Regions from separate parts of the Streptomyces sp. NBC_00328 genome, predicted to be linked through region 1. Evidence: riboswitches for the same ligand, from Rfam matches in the RefSeq annotation. Region 1 holds a riboswitch; the other holds the start of a gene.
The links. A riboswitch is a leader RNA that binds a small molecule or an ion and turns the genes downstream of it on or off. The one in region 1 is predicted to bind cyclic di-AMP.
Positions count from the first base shown of each region.

Region 2: another riboswitch for cyclic di-AMP. It lies ahead of OG485_RS31355 (M23 family metallopeptidase); the one in region 1 lies ahead of OG485_RS25275 (transglycosylase SLT domain-containing protein).

Region 1 is NZ_CP108013.1:5,750,629-5,758,491, forward strand. Features, by position in the region: gene recQ (DNA helicase RecQ) at 1-1,675, shown strand, start outside; gene fahA (fumarylacetoacetase) at 1,940-3,169, opposite strand; gene OG485_RS25270 (HAD family hydrolase) at 3,780-4,589, shown strand; gene OG485_RS25275 (transglycosylase SLT domain-containing protein) at 4,996-5,751, opposite strand; cyclic di-AMP (ydaO/yuaA leader) riboswitch at 5,755-5,915, opposite strand; gene OG485_RS25280 (CocE/NonD family hydrolase) at 6,575-7,863, opposite strand, start outside.
Region 2 is NZ_CP108013.1:7,132,045-7,139,907, forward strand. Features, by position in the region: gene OG485_RS31340 (DNA gyrase/topoisomerase IV subunit A) at 1-456, opposite strand, end outside; gene OG485_RS31345 (M16 family metallopeptidase) at 803-2,164, shown strand; gene OG485_RS31350 (M16 family metallopeptidase) at 2,161-3,549, shown strand; cyclic di-AMP (ydaO/yuaA leader) riboswitch at 3,765-3,924, shown strand; gene OG485_RS31355 (M23 family metallopeptidase) at 3,937-4,704, shown strand; gene OG485_RS31360 (GntR family transcriptional regulator) at 4,901-5,593, shown strand; gene OG485_RS31365 (HPr family phosphocarrier protein) at 5,820-6,101, opposite strand; gene OG485_RS31370 (bifunctional acetate--CoA ligase family protein/GNAT family N-acetyltransferase) at 6,277-7,863, shown strand, end outside.

The DNA of each region.
Region 1 (7,863 bases):
GCGCGTGGTCGAGGCGGAGTTCCTGGCCGGAGAGCTCGACCTCATCTACCTGGCCCCCGAGCGGCTGCGTCTCGACAGCACGCTGGACCTGCTGTCCCGCGGGAAGATCTCCGTCTTCGCGATCGACGAGGCACACTGTGTGGCCCAGTGGGGCCACGACTTCCGTCCCGACTATCTGGCGCTCTCTCTGCTCGGCGAACGCTGGCCGGACGTCCCGCGCATCGCGCTGACGGCCACCGCCACCCGCGCGACGCACAAGGAGATCACCCAGCGCCTGGGCATGCCCGCGGCCCGCCACTTCGAAGCGAGCTTCGACCGACCCAACATCCAGTACCGGATCGTTCCCAAGGCCGACCCGAAGAAGCAGCTGCTGTCCTTCCTGCGCGAGGAACACGCGGGCGACGCGGGCATCGTGTACTGCCTCTCGCGCAACTCCGTGGAGAAGACCGCCGAGTTCCTCGCCCGCAACGGCATCGAGGCGGTGCCGTATCACGCGGGCCTGGACTCGGGCACCCGTGCCGCGCACCAGTCCCGCTTCCTCCGGGAGGAGGGCCTCGTGGTGGTCGCCACGATCGCCTTCGGCATGGGCATCGACAAGCCGGACGTCCGCTTCGTCGCCCACCTGGACCTGCCGAAGTCGGTCGAGGGCTACTACCAGGAGACGGGCCGCGCCGGCCGTGACGGACTGCCCTCCACGGCGTGGATGGCGTACGGCCTTCAGGACGTGGTCCAGCTGAACAAGATGATCCAGGGCTCGGAGGGTGACGCGGCGTTCAGACGCCGGGCCACCGCCCATCTGGACTCGATGCTCGCCCTGTGCGAGACGGTCCGGTGCCGGCGCTCCCAGCTCCTGGCCTACTTCGGCCAGGACCCCGACACACCGGACTGCGGCAACTGCGACACCTGTCTGACGCCTCCGGAGACCTGGGACGGCACGGTCGCGGCACAGAAGCTGCTGTCCACGGTGGTACGCCTCCAGCGCGAGCGGGGCCAGAAGTTCGGCGCGGGCCAGATCGTCGACATCCTGCTGGGGCGCAAGACCGCCAAGGTGATCCAGTTCGACCATGACCAGCTGTCCGTCTTCGGTATCGGCGAGGAGCTGGCGGAGTCCGAATGGCGCAGTGTCGTACGGCAGTTGCTGGCCCAGGGGCTGATCGCGGTCGAGGGCGAGTACGGCACGCTGGTGCTGACCGACGAGAGCGGGACCGTGCTGCGGCGCGAGCGCGACGTGCTGCTGCGCAAGGAGGCGCCGAAGCCGGTCACGTCGCGGTCGTCGGCACCCAAGGGTGAGCGCAAGGCCAAGGCGGCGGTGGCCGAACTGCCCGCGGAGCTCGTTCCCGCGTTCGAGGCGCTGCGTGCCTGGCGGGCGGAGCAGGCGCGCGAACAGGGAGTCCCGGCGTACGTCATCTTCCATGACGCCACGCTGCGGGAGATCGCCACGGTGTGGCCCACCTCTGTGAAGGAGCTGGGCGGTATCAGCGGGGTGGGCGAGAAGAAGCTGGCGACCTACGGGGAGGGTGTCATCGGGGTGCTCGCCTCGCTCGCCGACGGCACGCCCGGGGCCCCGGGAGACGGCGGCAGACCCGAGGCGGCGCCGGTTGCGGCGGCCACTTCGGCACCGGACCCGGACTGGCCCGAGCTGGACCAGGAGCCGGAGCCCGAGGACTGGATGTAGCCCGCCCGAGGCAGAGGACCGGGAACGGGGGCGACGCCCCGCCGACCCCATCGTCCCTGCCGGGCCAGCCGCGCCAGCCGGGCCCGCCGGGCACGGTGGCCAGGATCCTGGCCACCGTGACACGGACTCGTTCCCGCCGGAAGACCTCCGCGGGACCCTCGGCCGAGGCGCCTCCGGCCTCTGTCGGACCTCTGCCGAGGTATCCCGAAGGTATCCCCGAAGGCTTCTGCCGGAGCCTCCTGAAGGGGCCTGCCCAGGAGAGTCCTACTGGGAGACGGCCGGTGTGATGCGGCCCCGGACCTCGCCGAGGCCCACCCGGGTCCCGCCCGGACCGGGGGCCCAGGCCGTCATGGTGACCTCGTCGCCGTCCTCGAGGAACGTGCGCTTGCCGTCGGGGAGTTCGAGGGCGTCGCGCCCGTTCCAGGTGAGTTCGAGCAGCGAGCCGCGCTCGCCCTCGGAGGGGCCGCTGACGGTTCCGGAACCGTACAGATCGCCGGTGCGCAGGGAGGCGCCGTTGACCGTCATGTGGGCCAGTTGCTGGGCGGCCGTCCAGTACATGGTGGAGAAGGGGGGTTCCGAGACGACGTGGCCGTTGATGGCCACGGAGATCCGGAGGTCGTAGCCGCCCGGTTCCTCGGAGGCGTCGTCGAGATAGGGGAGGAGGGGGTGCGTGCGGACGGGCGGGGCCACCAGGGCGTCGTCGAGGGCGTCCAGCGGGGTGATCCACGCCGACACGGACGTGGCGAAGGACTTGCCGAGGAAGGGGCCGAGCGGGACGTACTCCCAGGCCTGGACGTCGCGCGCCGACCAGTCGTTGAGCAGGCAGAGGCCGAAGACATGGTCGCGGTAGTCGCCCAGGGGCACCGGACGGCCCTGTTCCGAGGGGGTGCCGACCACGAAGCCGACCTCCGCCTCGATGTCCAGGCGGACCGAGGGGCCGAAGACCGGGGCGGCGTCCGCGGGGGCCTTGCGCTGGCCCGACGGGCGGACGACATCCGTGCCGGACACCACGACCGTGCCGGAGCGGCCGTGATAGCCGATCGGCAGGTGCTTCCAGTTCGGGGTGAGGGAGTCGGCGGCATCGGGACGGAAGATCTGGCCGACGTTCCGGGCGTGGTTCTCGGAGGCGTAGAAGTCGACGTAGTCCGCGACGGTGAAGGGGAGGTGCAGCGTCACGTCGGTGAGCGGGTGGAAATGGGGAGCGAGGGTCTCCCGGTGGGCCGGGACGGTCACCCAGGCCGTCAGCGCGCGCCGGACGTCGGACCAGGCGGTGCGGCCCGCGGCGAGCAGCGGGTCGAGGGTCGGCTGCGCGAGCAGCCCGGCGTAAGGGGAGCCGAGGGAGCGGGCCGCCGCGCCCGCGTCGAGCACGTGGTCGCCGAGCCGTACGCCGACGCGTCGCTCGGGGTCGCCGGCCGGGTCGGTCAGGGAGAACACGCCGTACGGCAGGTTGTGCGGGCCGAAGGGGTCGCCCTCGGGGACATCGAAGGGGGGCATCGGTTGGTGCCTCGCTTTCGGATTCGTACTCGCCATGTGATCCATGCGTTCCACGCGTTTCATGTGGTCGGGCACACGTTACGGGGGAGTGTCCCCGCTGCGGCAGGGCCTAAAGGGTTTGCAATGTCCGTATTGGTCCCGCGCGGAGCCGGAGGTCGCTGGGCGGCGGGTGCGCCGAAGCCGGGTGACGGGTGCCGCTTCTCGGTTCCGTGGCCGCGCTTCACGGACCTGCTCGCGGCTGCCCGAGGCTGCCCGCGGCTGTCTCGTACGCTTCCGTGGCGCACTTCCCAAGGCGGGAGGAGTTCGTCTCTGCCCGGCCCAACGGGCTTGTCCGTGAACGGACTTGCCGATGTCCGGCCCCGGTGGCCGGCGTGGTGCGGTACGGCGGCCGAGGTGGCCTGTCGGCGAGTTGGCCTTTGTCCAGGGGGTGTTGGGGAAATGTGGTCGGTCGTGTGCGGGAAAGTCGGTGTGGACGGAAGTGGAGCGTGGGTGATCCGAAGCGGTCGCAACGCGCTTACCACCGTGCGGTGAACGGCGTTGCTGACGGGATACCGGACGTCGTCCGGTTCAGGCCGGGCCGATGAGTCGTTCGATCCGTATTCTTCGGATCATGGCCGCTCCGACTGCATATTCACTCATCGCCACTGACCTGGACGGAACGCTGCTGCGCGGCGACGACACACTCTCCGACCGGTCACGTGCCGCGTTGGCGAAGGTGACCCGGGCAGGTGCCCGGCATCTCGTGGTCACGGGCCGACCCGCACCACGCGTGCGACCGCTTCTCGACGAACTCGGCGGCGAGGGACTGGCGGTGTGCGGGCAGGGGGCGCAGCTGTACGACGCCGGCGCGGACCGCATGCTGTGGTCGGTGACCCTGGACAGGGAACTGGCGGAGACGGCGCTCGGCAAGATCGAGGCGGAGGTCGGGCTGCTGTACGCGGCGGTCGACCAGGACGGCGTGGACGGGCTGACGCTCATCGAGCCGGGCTATGTCATGCCGCATCCGACCCTGCCCGCGGTGCGGGTGCCGCGCCGGGACGACCTCTGGGCGGAGCCGATCAGCAAGGTGTTGCTCCGTCACCCCTCCTTGTCCGACGACGAGTTGGCGTCGGCGGCACGGGGAGTGGTCGGTTCGCTGGCGACGGTCACCATGTCCGGACCCGGCACCGTCGAACTCCAGCCATGCGGGGTGACCAAGGCGACGGGCCTGGCTCTCGCCGCGGCGCACCTCGGGCTCACGCCGGACGCGACGCTCGCCTTCGGTGACATGCCCAATGACATCCCGATGTTCGACTGGGCGGCCCGAGGTGTGGCGATGGCCAACGCCCATCCGGAACTGAAGGCGGTGGCCGACGAAATCACCCTGTCGAACGAGGACGACGGGATCGCGGTCGTGCTGGAGCGCCTCTTCGGCTTCTAGTGCCGCGACAGGCAACGTTCGCCCCGTCGCGACTCCCGGCACGCACTCTCGCCGCACCGGCCGAAAGCCCAAGTACATCCAGTACGAGGACTTCCGGCCGGCACGCCGAGAGCACGCACCGGGCGCCGCTCCTTGACGGGCAAACGTTGCCTGCCGCGGCACTAGCGGCGCAGGCGCCCCAGCCTGGCGCGCCCGCAAACGCACACCCGCCGACACGCCCGCCCGGCGCACCCACGAACGCACACCCGCCGACACATTCGGAGCGCACCCGCCCGCCGTGCCCACGGACGCGCACCCGCCGCCGCGCCCGCGGACGCACACCGGCCGACGGGACCGCAACGCACCCGCCGACGGGCCGGGAAGGCGCCGTCGGCGGGTGCGGAGGAAGACGGGGTGCGGGGTGCGATCAGTAGGCGCCGTTGACGTTGTCCATCGAGCCGTACTTGTCGGCCGCGTAGTTGCAGGCCGCGGTGATGTTGGCGACCGGGTCGTAGATGTTCCACGACGTGCCGGCCACGTGGTACGCCTGGAACGTGGGGTCGATCACCTGGAGCAGGCCCTTGGAGGGGATGCCCGCGGCGGCGTTGGAGTCCCAGTTGTTGATGGCGTTGGGGTTGCCGGAGGACTCGCGCATCACGTTGCGGTGGATGCCGTCGTAGCTGCCCGGGATGCCGGCCTTGGCCATGACGTCCAGGGATTCCTTGATCCAGCCGTCGAGGTTGTTGGAGTACGTCTTGGCGGCGGCCTGGGTGACGGTGGTCGACTTGGCGACGGCGGCGGTCGCCTTCGCCGTGGTGCGGACGGTCGTCGACTTCAGCGTCTTCGTGCCCACGGTCAGCTTCAGGCCCGGACGGAGGTGGGCGGGGTTGTCACCGATGACCGCGCGGTTCGCCGCGTACAGCTTCTTCCAGCCGCCGCTCTTGGGGTACTTCTGCGCCACCTTGGAGAGCGTGTCGCCGGCGACCACCTTGTAGGTGACGAGCTGCACGTTGGGGATCACCGCGGTGTGGGCGGCCTGCGGGGCCTGCGCCGGGGTGGCGGCGCTGGCGCCGGTCGCGCTCACGAGCGGGAGGGCGAGGGCGATGCCGCCCGTTCCGGCGGCGATCATGCCCCGGGTGATGACGTTGGTCTTCATGCGGCGGTGCTTGCCTCGTACGGGCATGACGAATTTCCTCTCCGACGCCTGCGAGGTGAGCTGTCGGGTTCGGGCGGGAGATGCCCGGCCGCGCTGTGGGCGCGGCTTCACCCCAAGCCGGTCCGGTGTGCCCGGATCGGCGGCTTACCTGTGGTTCCCCCGCTCCTGCCGTGCGTGGGTCGATGGGTTGCCGGGCGGCGGCAGGATTCGGCGATCCGCCCGGGGTCGACCAGAACGTATGCGAGAGCACATGTCCGAAACAAGATGAGATTTGACCGCGAAGATCGCTTTCTCCTGGTTAATGCACGGGTAAAAAGTCCGATTGCGCCGGAATTAGATCCTCAACTTGCCTTTGGCAAACGGGTTGGGTCGCGAAGGGCGCGCGGCGGGAGTCCGGTTCGCCGGTGACCCAACTCACGAGACCAAAGAGCATCAAGGCGGCATGAGGGGTAATTCGGGCATCGTCCTTGCGGTGGAAGCCGCCGCCGAGCCCTTCGCGGGGTACCGAGAGGCCCCTGGCGCGGCGGGAATTGTGGCGCGGGACACATCGGGGAACGTGGCCGCCCGGTGGCGGGCGCGCCTCCCGCACGCGAGCCGAAGCCGCCCGGACGCAAGCCGAAGCCGCCCGGACGTGGACCGAAGCCGCCCCGACGCGGTTCCGAACCCGGGCCGGTGCGCGGTGAAGTGCGCCTCGCGCCACCGGTGTTCGGCGCGAGAGTGTCCTGCCGCCGTCCGGGGCGCGGCGATACGCCGGGGCCCGCGCCATGAGCGCGTCGCGCCGGCCCGGGCCTGGGGCGCGTGTGGATGCGCAGCGGTCCGAGGGAGTGAACTCCCGTGCCGGCGGGCCCAGTCAGCCGGCTGTGCGCGGGATGCGCTTCTCCCAGGTTCGATGGAAGACGACCTCGTCGCCGTCCTTGCAGACGAGTTCGTCGGTCGTGACGAAGTCCTGTGCGTCGCAGGTGATGGCGGAGACCGTCTCGACGCGGGCGTCCCACGGCAGGTCCGGGCGGTGCAGTCGGATCGACCAGGCCGAGTGGGCGCGGGCGGACAGCGGGTCCGAGGTGTCGATCGTGTACGTCTCCCGGGCCTCCTCCGTGCATTCGAGGCCGTCGGGGTACACGCGGGTACCGCCGCGCCCCGGGTCCACCTCAAGACGCCAGGTCTCCGCGGCCACGTCGCGCAGGACCAGGCGTCGGGGGCGGGGCTCGTCCAGGGTCGCCGAGACGGTCACGCCGAGGGGTGCGAACTGCTCCGGTTCCTCGAAGGCGACCGAGGGGTCCGACTCCGTTGCCCGTACCGGGAGTTCCAGGACGCTGCCGATCGGCTCCAGGGTGAAGCCCTCCTCCGAGCCCGGCTGGGGCCAGATCCAGGGCCAGTACGCGGAGGAGACGCCCAGCCGGATCCGGTGGCCCGCCGGGAACGCGTAGCCGATGGCGGTCAGGTCGAACACCACGTTCTCCGTGGTACCCGGTTCCCAGGGAACCGCCCGGTCGGGGCCCCGGCGCGCCGAGAGGTTCAGGGTGCCCCGGGTGACGAGCGTCGACGCTCCGTCCGGGGCCACGTCGCACAGCCGGGCGATCACCTGGCCCCTGGGTGACGCGGACGTCAGCCGCAGATTGACCCGGGGCCGGCCCAGTACCCAGGTCTCCTCAGGCACCTCGAACTCGAAGCAGGCCGAGCGGGCGTCCTCCTCCCGTTGGTCCGGCGGCAGGTCGGCGTCGTCGCCGGAAGGGAACAGCCGGCCCGCGTCGACCCCCGTGTGCTGCGGGGAGCGCACCGGCAGCGGGGCGCCCTGGAGCGCGTACGCGACCGGGGTCACCGAGGGCGAGGGCCAGGCCGGGTCACCCACCCAGCGGCCGGGGATCCGCGCGTACACCGTCGCCGGAGGGTGCGCGTCCATCACGTACGAGCGCAGAAGGGGGACGGAGAGCGCGTCCGTCTCCTCGTCCCTGAGCCAGTGGTCCCACCAGCGCAGCGTCTCCTGGAGGAAGCCGATCGCCGGTCCGGGCGGCAGGCCCCGGTCCGGGTACTGGCGGGACCAGGGGCCGATGAGACCTCGTACGCGATCAGGCGGCAGGTTCCGCACCAGGCGCAGCACCGTGTCGCGATGCGGATCGTGCCAGCCGCCGACCGCGAGGA
Region 2 (7,863 bases), 1.4 Mb from region 1:
CTCGTCGATCGACTCGGTCATCAACGACGTCGCGTCGGCCATCCGGGCCTCGGTGTAACGCATCGCGGCCGGCGGGTCGTCGTTGCCGAGCGAACCGAAGTTCCCGTGGCCGTCGACCAGGGGCAGACGCATGGAGAAGGGCTGCGCCAGACGCACCAGGGCGTCGTAGATCGACGCGTCGCCGTGCGGGTGGAGTTTACCCATGACCTCGCCGACGACACGGGCACACTTCACATAGCCGCGGTCGGGACGCAGGCCCATCTCGTTCATCTGGTAGACGATGCGACGGTGAACCGGCTTCAGGCCGTCGCGGGCGTCCGGCAGGGCTCGCGAGTAGATGACCGAGTACGCGTATTCGAGGAAGGAGCCCTGCATCTCGTCCACGACGTCGATGTCGAGGATCTTCTCCTCGTACGAGTCGTCGGGCGGCGGGGTCTTCGTGCTGCGGCGGGCCATCGCTGCTGCGGCTCCTTCACAGTCTCTGCCGGGGCATGAACGGGTTCTGACGCGCACCATTGTGGACCGCCCCACTGACAACGCCGACCGCGACCCGTCCGTAGCGCCCCCGCGGCGCGCTGCGCGGGCCTCGCGGGGACCGCTCCCGGACGGCCGTCCGGCCCGGTGCCAGACGGCCCCGAGCGCGTTCGCGGCGGTTCCCGGTGTGCTTCCCCCGGTGTGCGGCAACACGCACAAGTCTCGCTCTCGGCGTACGAGGTGCGGGAACTTCGCCAGCCGTCCGCGCGCTTGCATACAGTGGCAGGACCGACAGGAATGACGTAGTTCCGCGATCGAAGGGACGTACATGCCCATGGGTCACACGGCCACAGCTGAGGCAGGCTCCGGCGGCCTGACAGCGACCGAGCACCGCCTGGCCAACGGCCTGCGCGTGGTGCTCTCCGAGGACCATCTGACCCCGGTCGCCGCGGTGTGCCTCTGGTACGACGTCGGCTCGCGCCACGAGGTCAAGGGCCGGACCGGTCTCGCCCACCTCTTCGAGCACCTGATGTTCCAGGGCTCCAAGCAGGTCCACGGCAACGGTCACTTCGAACTCGTCCAGGGCGCCGGCGGCTCCCTCAACGGCACGACGAGTTTCGAGCGCACCAACTACTTCGAGACCATGCCCGCCCACCAGCTGGAGCTCGCCCTCTGGCTGGAGGCCGACCGCATGGGCTCGCTGCTCGCGGCACTGGACGACGAGTCCATGGAGAACCAGCGCGACGTCGTGAAGAACGAGCGCCGGCAGCGTTACGACAACGTGCCGTACGGCACCGCCTTCGAGAAGCTCACCGCGCTCTCGTACCCCGAGGGCCACCCGTACCACCACACCCCGATCGGGTCGATGACGGACCTGGACGCGGCCACCCTGGAGGACGCCCGCGCGTTCTTCCGCACCAACTACGCGCCCAACAACGCGGTCCTGTCGGTCGTCGGCGACATCGACCCGGAGCAGACGCTCGCCTGGGTCGAGAAGTACTTCGGCTCCATCCCCGGGCACGACGGCAAGCCCGCCCCGCGGGACGGCTCGCTTCCCGACATCATCGGCGAGCAGGTGCGCGAGGTCGTCGAGGAGGACGTACCGGCGCGCGCCCTGATGGCCGCCTACCGGCTCCCGGAGGACGGCACGCGCGCGTGCGACGCGGCCGACCTGGCGCTCACCGTCCTCGGCGGCGGCGAGTCCTCCCGGCTCTACAACCGGCTCGTACGCCGTGACCGCACCGCCGTCGCGGCCGGGTTCGGCCTGCTGCGGCTCGCCGGAGCGCCCTCCCTGGGGTGGCTGGACGTGAAGACGTCCGGCGACGTCGAGGTCCCGGTCATCGAGGCCGCCGTCGACGAGGAGCTCGCCCGGTTCGCCGAGGAGGGTCCCACGGCCGGTGAGATGGAGCGCGCCCAGGCCCAGTTGGAGCGCGAATGGCTCGACCGGCTCGGCACCGTGGCGGGCCGCGCCGACGAACTGTGCCGGTACGCCGTCCTGTTCGGCGACCCGCAGCTCGCCCTGACCGCCGTGCAGCGCGTTCTCGACGTCACGGCGGACGAGGTCCGGGAGGCCGCCAAGGCCCGCCTGCGCCCCGACAACCGCGCGGTGCTCGTCTACGAGCCGACCACCGCCGAAGCAGCCGACGCGGCTGACTCCGCCGACGAGACCGACGAGGAGGCGGCGAAGTGACCGAGCTCGCCACCATGGACTTCCACCCGCAGCCCCAGGCCGGCCAGCCGAAGCCGTGGGCGTTCCCCGCCCCCGAGCGGGGCACCCTGGACAACGGTCTGACCGTGCTGCGCTGTCATCGCCCCGGCCAGCAGGTCGTGGCCGTCGAGGTGAACCTCGACGCGCCGCTGGACGCCGAGCCGGCGGGCCTGGACGGCATCGCCACGATCATGGCGCGCGCCTTCTCCGAGGGAACCGACAAGCACTCGGCCGAGGACTTCGCCGCCGAACTGGAGCGCTGCGGCGCCACGCTCGACGCGCACGCCGACCACCCCGGTGTGCGCCTGTCCCTCGAAGTGCCCGTCTCGCGCCTGGCCAAGGCCCTCGGCCTGCTCGCCGACGCCCTGCGGGCCCCCGCGTTCGCGGACAGCGAGGTCGAGCGGCTGGTGACCAACCGGCTGGACGAGATCCCGCACGAGACGGCCAACCCCGCCCGCCGTGCCGCCAAGGAGCTCTCCAAGGAGCTGTTCCCGGCGAGCGTGCGCATGGCACGCCCGCGGCAGGGCACCGAGGAGACCGTCCAGAACATCGACGCGTCGGCCGTTCGCGCGTTCTACGAGAGGCACGTGCGCCCCGCCACGGCCACCGCCGTCGTCGTCGGCGACCTGACCGATGTCGATCTCGACGAACTGCTCGCCGACACGCTCGGCTCCTGGACCGGCTCGGCCGCCCAGCCGCGCCCCGTGCCGCCGGTGAGCGCCGACGACACCGGCCGTGTGATCATCGTCGACCGCCCCGGTGCCGTCCAGACGCAGCTGCTCATCGGCCGGGTCGGCGCCGACCGGCACGACCGCGTGTGGCCCGCGCAGGTCCTCGGCACCTACTGCCTCGGCGGCACCCTCACCTCGCGCCTGGACCGCGTCCTGCGCGAGGAGAAGGGCTACACCTACGGAGTGCGGGCGTTCGGACAGGTCCTGCGTTCCGCGCCGGACGGCACGGGTGCCGCGATGCTCGCCATCAGCGGCTCGGTCGACACCCCCAACACCGGTCCTGCGCTCGACGACCTGTGGACGGTGTTGCGCACCCTCGCGGCGGAGGGCCTGACCGACGCGGAGCGCGACGTCGCCGTGCAGAACCTGGTGGGCGTCGCGCCCCTCAAGTTCGAGACGGCCGCGGCGGTCGCGAGCACGCTCGCGGACCAGGTCGAGCAGCACCTGCCGGACGACTATCAGGCGACGCTCTACCGGCAACTGGCCGCCACCGGCACCGTGGAGGCCACCGCGGCGGCCGTGAGCGCCTTCCCGACGGACCGTCTGGTGACCGTCCTGGTGGGCGACGCGGCGCAGATCGCGGAGCCGGTCAGGGCCCTCGGAATCGGTGAAGTCACCGTGGTGGCAGCCGAGTAGAGCCCGTGCGACGCGTCAGGGCCCTGACGGCTGAAGAGCCGTCAGGGCCCTCCCTTTTCCGGAAGCCGCTCCCAAGATGTCCGTATTCGTATGACGGCCACCGTTCTGCCCTGTGGGATGCGTTACAAAAATCGTGATCCGTTTGTTGTTCGAAAGTTGCCCCGCTTAGCGTCAGTGCGGCTGTTCGTCACGCAGTGCGCCGCGCCCGCGGCACCGGACAGTCATCGCCGAGTCCCCCATGACGCGAGTCAGGGGAGCCGGGGACCCACACGTAGTCCCTGGGGTGAATCGGACGCCCTCTCCGGAGGGAGCCCGTAGGAGACCTTCCTGCTCCGAACCCGTCAGCTAACCCGGTAGGCGAGAGGGAAGGAAAGGATCAGCCCCTACATGGCGTTCACCTGTGGCACCGGCAAGCACCGTCGTACGAGCCGCGTGCACAGCACGACCACCACGACCGCCGTCGGGGTCGCGGCGCTCACCACCACCGGTGTCATCGGAACCCTGGCCGGCCCCGCGTTCGCCGCGGAAGCCTCCGTCGAGCAGACCGGGCTGACCCAGACCGTCACGCTCAACGACACGGTCGCCGACCAGATCGACGCCCAGGCCTTCGCGCAGCTGCGCGCCGCCGACGAGGCCGCCGCGCGCAAGCAGGCCGAGCAGACCGCGCGCAAGCAGGCCGCGGAGCAGGCCCAGAAGCTGCGCGAGACCAAGGAGCGCGCCGCCCGTGAGGCCGAGCGCAAGCGCCTGAACACGTTCGTCATGCCGATCACCGGTTCGTACGTCTCCACCGGCTACCAGGCCAGCAGCAGCCTCTGGTCCTCCGGCAGCCACACCGGCGTCGACTTCCACGCCGCGTCCGGCACCTCGGTCCACGCCGTCGGCTCCGGCACGGTGGTCACGGCCGGCTGGGGCGGCGCCTACGGCAATCAAGTCGTGATCAAGATGCACGACGGCACGTACACCATGTACGGCCACCTCTCGTCCATCGGTGTGTCCGTGGGGCAGACGGTCACTCCGGGGCAGCAGATCGCTCTGTCGGGGGACACGGGCAACACCACCGGTCCGCACCTTCACTTCGAGGCCCGTACGACCGCCGAGTACGGATCGGACATGGACCCGGTCGCGTACCTGCGCTCGCACGGCGTCAACGTCTGACGACCGCTTCGCGGCTTCTTCACCGCTTTCGATGCCCCGGCTCACCGAGCCGGGGCATCGTCGTTTCCGGATGCCGTCTGTCCAAAAAATATCCATGGATTCAGGCCTGCCATCGGAAATTCAGGCTTCCTGCAATAGAGTCACTGAACAAGCGTCAATCGACGGCGTTTCACGGGGATTAAAGCGGAGGTCGGTCATGCGTATTCCGGCGCACTCGGTGTGCACGGCGATCCGTGACGACATCGTCGCGGGTGTCTACGAGCGCGGCGGCCGCCTCACCGAGGAACTGCTCGCACGCCGGTACGGCGTCTCGCGCGTCCCCGTGCGCGAGGCCCTGCGCACGCTGGAGGCCGAGGGGTTCGTGGTCACCCGCCGGCACGCGGGCGCGTGTGTCGCGGAGCCCTCCGAGCTGGAGGCCGCGGACCTCCTGGAGATGCGCATGCTGCTGGAACCGCTGGGTGCCGCGAGAGCCGCGCAGCGGCGCACGGAGGCCCACCTGAAGGTGCTGCGAGGTCTGGTCAGGCTGGGGCAGGAGCGCTCAAGGCGAGGCCACAGCGAGGATCTGCGCTCGTTGGGCGGCTGGTTCCACGAGACGCTCGCGCAGGCGTCCGGCAGCCCCGCGCTCACCTCGACGCTCGCCCAGCTGCGTCACAAGATCGCCTGGATGTACTCGGTGGAGGCGCCGGCCGACCCCGCGGAGTCCTGGGCGGAGCACGGCGGCATCGTGGACGCGGTCGCCCGCGGGGACAGTGAGCGGGCCCGCGCGATCACGGCCCTGCACACCGAGCGCGCCACGGCCGCGCACCGGCTCCGATTTCCCGGCGGCGACCGGCCGGACCGTGTGAGAAGTTCGCAACATCCCGTAAACATGACGGGCCCGCGTCATTAACACGGGCGCCGTATACAAAGAGGGATATTCGGCAGGGGCTCATTTCTGATGCCCTTTTATGCGTGTGTCCGGAATTTCGGCGCACGCCATTCCCGTGGTCATGGTGCGAGGTCGTACATGGCATGTGGGGAATTCCGAGCGAGGGTACGGAAAAACAGCCGAGCCGCGCCACCCGGTGAAGGGGGGCGCGGCTCGGCCGCTCGTGTCCGGGTGCCTCGTGGGCGGCTCAGACGGTCTCGGGGAGCTCGTCGAGCCCCTCGGCGACCAGCTTCGCCAGACGGTCGAGAGCGGCATCCGCGCCCTCGGAGTCCGATGTGAGGACGATCTCCTCGCCGCCCTGGGCGCCCAGGCCGAGGACCGCGAGCATGGAGGCCGCGTTGACGGGGTCCCCGTCGGCCTTGGCGATCGTCAAGGGGATGCCGGAGGCCGTGGCGGCCCGGACGAAGATGGAGGCGGGGCGGGCGTGGAGGCCCTCGGTCCAGCCGACGTTGACGCGGCGCTCAGCCATGTGATGCTGCCCTTCGGGTGTTCAAGGTTGTCTAGACCATTCTTTCATATCGCGAGGCTTGCCCGGACGGTCCCGGATCTCGCCCGCCGCGGTGTCGGCCGAGGACCCGCTCCGACGCCCGTCACCCTCAGACTGCCTCGCGCCGTTGTCGTACGCGAGCCGTACTCTGGGGCCCATGCAGACCTCGGCGGATCGGCACGAGTACCCAGCCCACTGGGAGGCCGACGTGGTGCTGCGTGACGGCGGCACCGCACGCATCAGACCCATCACCGTCGACGACGCCGAACGTCTGGTCAGCTTCTACGAGCAGGTGTCGGACGAGTCGAAGTACTACCGCTTCTTCGCGCCCTATCCGCGGCTGTCCGCCAAGGACGTCCACCGCTTCACCCACCACGACTTCGTGGACCGCGTGGGCCTCGCGGCCACGGTGGGCGGCGAGTTCATCGCCACCGTGCGCTACGACCGGATCAACGCCGACGGCATGCCCGCCTCCGCGCCCGCCGACGAGGCCGAGGTCGCCTTCCTCGTGCAGGACGCCCACCAGGGCCGCGGTGTCGCCTCCGCGATGCTCGAGCACATCGCCGCAGTGGCCCGCGAGCGTGACATCCGCCGTTTCGCCGCCGAGGTGCTGCCCGCCAACAACAAGATGATCAAGGTGTTCACGGACGCCGGATACACCCAGAAGCGCAGCTTCGAGGACGGTGTCGTACGCCTGGAGTTCGACCTCGAACCCACCGACCGGTCCCTGGCCGTGCAGCGCGCGCGGGAACAGCGCGCCGAGGCCCGCTCCGTGCAGCGGCTGCTCGCCCCCGGCTCCGTCGCCGTCATCGGCGCCGGGCGCACACCGGGCGGGGTCGGCCGCAGCGTCCTCGACAACCTCCGGGAAGCAGGGTTCACCGGACGCCTGTACGCCGTGAACGCGGCCCTCCAGGAGAAGGAACTCGACGGAGTCCCGGCCCACCGCTCCATCAGGGACATCACCGAACCCGTCGACCTCGCCGTCGTCGCCGTGCCCGCCGAACACGTCCCCGAGGTCGTGACGGAATGCGGCGAACACGGCGTACAGGGACTGGTGGTGGTCTCCGCCGGCTACGCCGAGAGCGGCCCCGAGGGACGCGAGCGCCAGCGCGAACTCGTGCGGCACGCGCGCACGTACGGGATGCGCATCATCGGGCCCAACGCCTTCGGTGTCATCAACACATCGCCCGACGTGCGCCTGAACGCCTCGCTCGCCCCCCAGATGCCCCGCCCCGGACGCATCGGCCTGTTCGCGCAGTCCGGAGCCATCGGCATCGCCCTGCTGTCCCGGCTGCACCGGCGCGGCGGAGGTGTCACGGGTGTGACCGGCGTGTCGACCTTCGTCTCCTCCGGGAACCGCGCGGACGTCTCCGGCAACGACGTACTGCAGTACTGGTACGACGACCCGGACACCGACGTCGCCCTGATGTACCTCGAATCCATCGGCAACCCGCGCAAGTTCACCCGGCTCGCGCGGCGGACGGCGGCCGCGAAGCCGCTGGTCGTGGTCCAGGGGGCGCGGCACGGCGGCGCCGCTCCCCAGGGGCACGCCGTACGGGCCACACGACTCCCGCACGCCACTGTGTCCGCGCTGCTGCGCCAGGCCGGAGTGATCCGGGTGGACACGATCACCGAACTCGTCGACGCGGGCCTGCTGCTGGCCCGCCAGCCGCTTCCCCGGGGACCCCGCGTGGCGATCCTCGGGAACTCCGAGTCCCTGGGGCTGCTGACGTACGACGCGTGT